DNA from 2 places in the Lelliottia jeotgali genome. Region 2 is predicted to be linked to the other one. Evidence: riboswitches for the same ligand, from Rfam matches in the RefSeq annotation. Region 2 holds a riboswitch; the other holds the start of a gene.
What was found. A riboswitch is a leader RNA that binds a small molecule or an ion and turns the genes downstream of it on or off. The one in region 2 is predicted to bind thiamine pyrophosphate.
Positions count from the first base shown of each region.

Region 1: another riboswitch for thiamine pyrophosphate. It lies ahead of thiB (thiamine ABC transporter substrate binding subunit); the one in region 2 lies ahead of thiM (hydroxyethylthiazole kinase).

Region 1 covers NZ_JAENMQ010000002.1:139,875-142,075, forward strand. The annotation lists gene sgrR (HTH-type transcriptional regulator SgrR) at 1-907, shown strand, start outside; TPP riboswitch at 944-1,044, shown strand; gene thiB (thiamine ABC transporter substrate binding subunit) at 1,076-2,059, shown strand; gene thiP (thiamine/thiamine pyrophosphate ABC transporter permease ThiP) at 2,035-2,201, shown strand, end outside.
Region 2 covers NZ_JAENMQ010000001.1:969,908-972,108, forward strand. The annotation lists gene thiD (bifunctional hydroxymethylpyrimidine kinase/phosphomethylpyrimidine kinase) at 1-523, opposite strand, end outside; gene thiM (hydroxyethylthiazole kinase) at 520-1,290, opposite strand; TPP riboswitch at 1,327-1,423, opposite strand; gene JBO43_RS04625 (YadA-like family protein) at 1,911-2,201, shown strand, end outside.

The DNA.
Region 1 (2,201 bases), on a different contig from region 2:
TTTGCCGCACGAGTGGGGTTCGATGGCGAATTTCGCCAGTCAGCCGGTAGGAACCGGCCCTTACGCGGTGACGCGCAATAATAACAATCAGCTGAAAATTCGTGCCTTCGATGACTATTTTGGCTATCGCGCATTGATTGATGAAGTGAATGTCTGGGTGCTGCCGGAGATCAGCGAAGAGTTCAGCCCCGGCCTGACGCTGGAAGGCCCGACCGACGGCGAAAAAGCGGTCGAAAGCCGTCTTGAAGAGGGCTGCTACTATCTATTGTTCGATGCTCGCACCCACCGGGGCGCGAGCCCCGAAGTGCGCCAGTGGGTCAGCCAAATCCTCGCACCTGCCAATCTGATTTATCAGGCGGAAGATCAGCACCAGACCTACTGGTTCCCGGCCTACGGGCTGCTGCCCCGCTGGCACCACGCCCGTCCAGGGCGGTGCGAAAAGCCTGCCGGGCTGGAATCCATTACCCTGACCTATTATCGCGAACACGTTGAGCACCGGTTTATCGCCCGCATCATGAGCAAGCTGCTGGCCGCAGAAGGGGTGGTGCTAGACATTCAGGAAGTGGAATACGACGAATGGCATCGCGGCGAAGCGGTGAGCGATATCTGGCTCAACAGCGCGAACTTCACCCTGCCGCTCGATTTCTCGTTATTCTCGCATCTGTATGAAACGCCGCTGATCCAGCACTGCATCGCCCGCAACTGGCAGCAGGACGCCGCCCAGTGGCGAGCGGGCGATATGAATCTGGCGGTCTGGTGTCAGCAACTGCTGGCCCAGCAGGCGATGGTGCCGCTGATCCACCACTGGCTAATGATTCAGGGACAGCGCAGTATGCGCGGCCTGCGCATGAACACCCTCGGCTGGTTTGACTTTAAATCAGCCTGGTTTGCGCCGCCGGAACCATAACACTTTCGTAATATTCACCAAATCATTACAATACCGCCGTTCTCAACGGGGTGCTGCATCAACGATGTGCGCTGAGATAATACCCGTCGAACCTGATCCGGATAACGCCGGCGAAGGGATTTGAGGCTGTCGCTCAAAATCCTTTGCCACTCAACTTTGAGGTGCAAAGTGTTAAAAAAAGTTCTCCCCCTGCTGGCGCTGTTCGCGCTGCCTGCTTTTGCCAAACCCGTTTTGACGGTCTACACCTACGACTCCTTTGCCGCCGACTGGGGCCCTGGCCCGGTGGTCAAAAAAGCCTTTGAAGCCGACTGCAACTGCGAGCTGAAATTCGTGGCGCTGGAAGATGGCGTCTCCCTGCTGAACCGTCTGCGGATGGAAGGCAAAAACAGCAAAGCCGACGTGGTGCTGGGTCTCGACAACAATCTGTTGGAAGCGGCCTCGCAAACTAATCTGTTCGTCAAAAGTGGGATCGCCACCGATGCGGTGAGCGTTCCAGGCGGCTGGAAAAACGACACCTTCGTGCCCTTCGATTACGGCTACTTCGCCTTCGTCTATGACAAAAACAAGCTCAAGAACCCGCCGAAAAGCCTGAAAGAACTGGTTGAGAGCGACCAGAAATGGCGCGTAATTTATCAGGACCCGCGCACCAGCACGCCAGGCCTGGGCTTGCTGCTGTGGATGCAAAAAGTGTACGGCGATAAAGCGCCGGAAGCCTGGCAAAAACTGGCGGCCAAAACCGTCACCGTCACCAAAGGCTGGAGTGAGGCCTACGGCCTGTTCCTGAAAGGTGAAAGCGATTTGGTTCTGAGCTACACCACCTCTCCGGCCTATCACATCATCGAAGAGAAAAAAGACAACTACGCCGCCGCAAACTTTGCCGAAGGCCATTATCTGCAGGTGGAAGTCGCCGCGCGTACCGCCGCCAGCAAACAGCCAGAACTGGCAGAAAAATTCCTGAAATTTATGGTCTCACCTGCGTTCCAGAATGCGATCCCGACCGGCAACTGGATGTATCCGGTGACCGACGTGACGCTGCCCGCAGGCTTTGATCAGCTGAGCAAACCGCAAACCACGCTGGAATTTACTCCACAGCAGGTTTCCACTCAGCGCGCCGCCTGGATCAGTGAATGGCAACGCGCCGTCAGCCGTTAATCCCCGGCTGGCTGATCCCTGGGCTGACCGCTGCCACGCTGATGGTGGTGGTCAGTCTCGGGGCATTTCTTGCCCTGTGGCTGAACGCACCGGAAAGCGATATTGCCGCGCTGTGGCACGATAGCTATCTCTGGCACGTGGT
Region 2 (2,201 bases):
TCAGTACCGCGTCGCAGCCGAGCGCCAGTAATGCGCGGCCCTGCTCTTTCATTTCATGCTCGGTGCGGGCATGTGGCGCATCCAGTAGCGCCGCCGCTTCTGGTAGATTCGGCGTAATCAGCGACACCTGCGGCAATAGCTTTTTGCGCAGGGTTTCAACGGCAGATGCCGAGAGCAGCGGATCGCCGCTTTTGGCCAGCATTACCGTATCGAGTACCACGTTTTGCACCTGATACCGCGCCAGACGTTCGGCGACGGCTTCGACGATATCCGTCTCAGCCAGCATACCGATTTTGGTGGTATCTATGCGCACATCGCTGAACACGGAATCCAGCTGTGCCGCGACAAAATCCGGCTCAATGCGATACACCGACTGCACACCGCGCGTGTTTTGTGCCACCAGCGCGGTAATGACCGAGCAGCCGTAGGCCCCGAGCGCCGAGAACGTTTTGAGATCGGCCTGAATGCCCGCCCCGCCGCTCGGATCGGTGCCTGCAATGGTGAGTGCGTTGATACGTTTCATGCCTGCGCCTCCAGGTTCCAGAGTGCGTCGATAAAGGCGCTGGTAAAACTGCCCGGCCCGGTGCTTTGCGAAAGCGCGACGCTTCCCGCGCGTTTCATCCATCCGCATGCGGCGGCAACATTATCCAGCCTGTCGCCCGGCAGCGAACAGCTTGCCGCGACCACCGCCGACAGGGCGCAGCCGGTGCCGACCACGCGGGTCATCATGGGATCGCCGCCAACGATAGTTTTGGTTCGCTGGCCGTCGGTGACGTAATCCACTTCTCCTGTGACCGCGACAATCGCGTTGGTCTGGCGAGCCAGCGCCAGCGCTGCGGGTAACGCGCTGGCAGCAGTATCGGTGGTATCTACTCCGCGACCGCCCGCGCTCATTCCGGCGAGAGCGAGGATTTCCGACGCATTCCCACGGATGGCTGCCGGTTTGAGGGTGAGAATTTGCTGGCAAAAGCGGGTGCGAAACGCCAGTGCGCCAACGGCGACGGGATCGAGAGTCCAGGGTTTTCCGGCGGCAACCGCACTTTCGATCGCCCGACGCATGGCCTGCGCGCGTGGCGAAGTCAGCGTCCCGACATTGATCAACAGCGCATCGGCCAGCGCGGCAAACTGCTCTGCTTCTTCGGCTTCGATAACCATCGCCGGAGACGCGCCAAGCGCGAGTAAAACGTTAGCGGTAAAGGTTTGCACCACATCGTTGGTCATGCAGTGGGTGAGCGGAGAGCGCGTGCGGAAGTGATGTAAGACGTGTAAATCGAGCAGGTCAGGCTGCATGGTTTCGCTCCTGCCTTGCGTGAAGAAGCGATAACCGTGAAAGGCATCTGACTTCCCTACGCTGGCATTATCCAGATCAGGTGGTACGGGTATTTCTCAGCCTTCACAAGGAAGGGCACCCCGAGTCAAATTACATATAACTGATGTAATTCCAGAAGAGTAAAGGATGTGGCCTGCGCTGACAAGCCTTCTCAAAACGGTTTATTTATTGCCCACAATGATAAAAATAACTAAAAAAAAATAGCGCTCACATTCATTCACTTTGTATACATTTAATCTCTTTGATTATTTAGATTTAATCCTTTTTAAGCTCACAATATCAGCCCAATGCACCTTGCCCCGGCCCGATAACAAAACAATAAAAAACAATGCATTAGGTTAAATTAATGTTTACTTTCAGTGAGTTACCTATAAAACAGACTTGTGATCTGCATCAAAACTCACCTGAGTCCGTTAGGCGATAGTTCAGCTTCGTTAGCAATATCCTAACCATCAAAGAATGACATCCTCATCAACAGCAACACCCGACTCGGTTTCACGCGTCGGTATCTGGCTGCGTCAAAACTGAGGATCTTTTGCTTGTTTTTAAATTTATCGTTGAGATTTGTATTGTGAAATTAATGCTTGCTCGTAAAACCGCCATCGCTTTATTTGTATTATCTATGTCCTGCGCCGGTAGCGCATTGGCTGCACCGGTAATCTATGATCAAGCGTGGGGAGATTCCGTCGAAGCCGCGCACCAGGCTAATGTCGATCTTATTAACGATCATCAGAGCCAGATCACCCAAAATAAAGTGAATACTGACAGGGCTATTGAAGGACTCAATTCGCATATTAATAGCGTGGATAACGACCTGAATAGTACCAAAGATGCAGTGCTGGTGGTGAATAATGATTTGCAGCAAACCAAA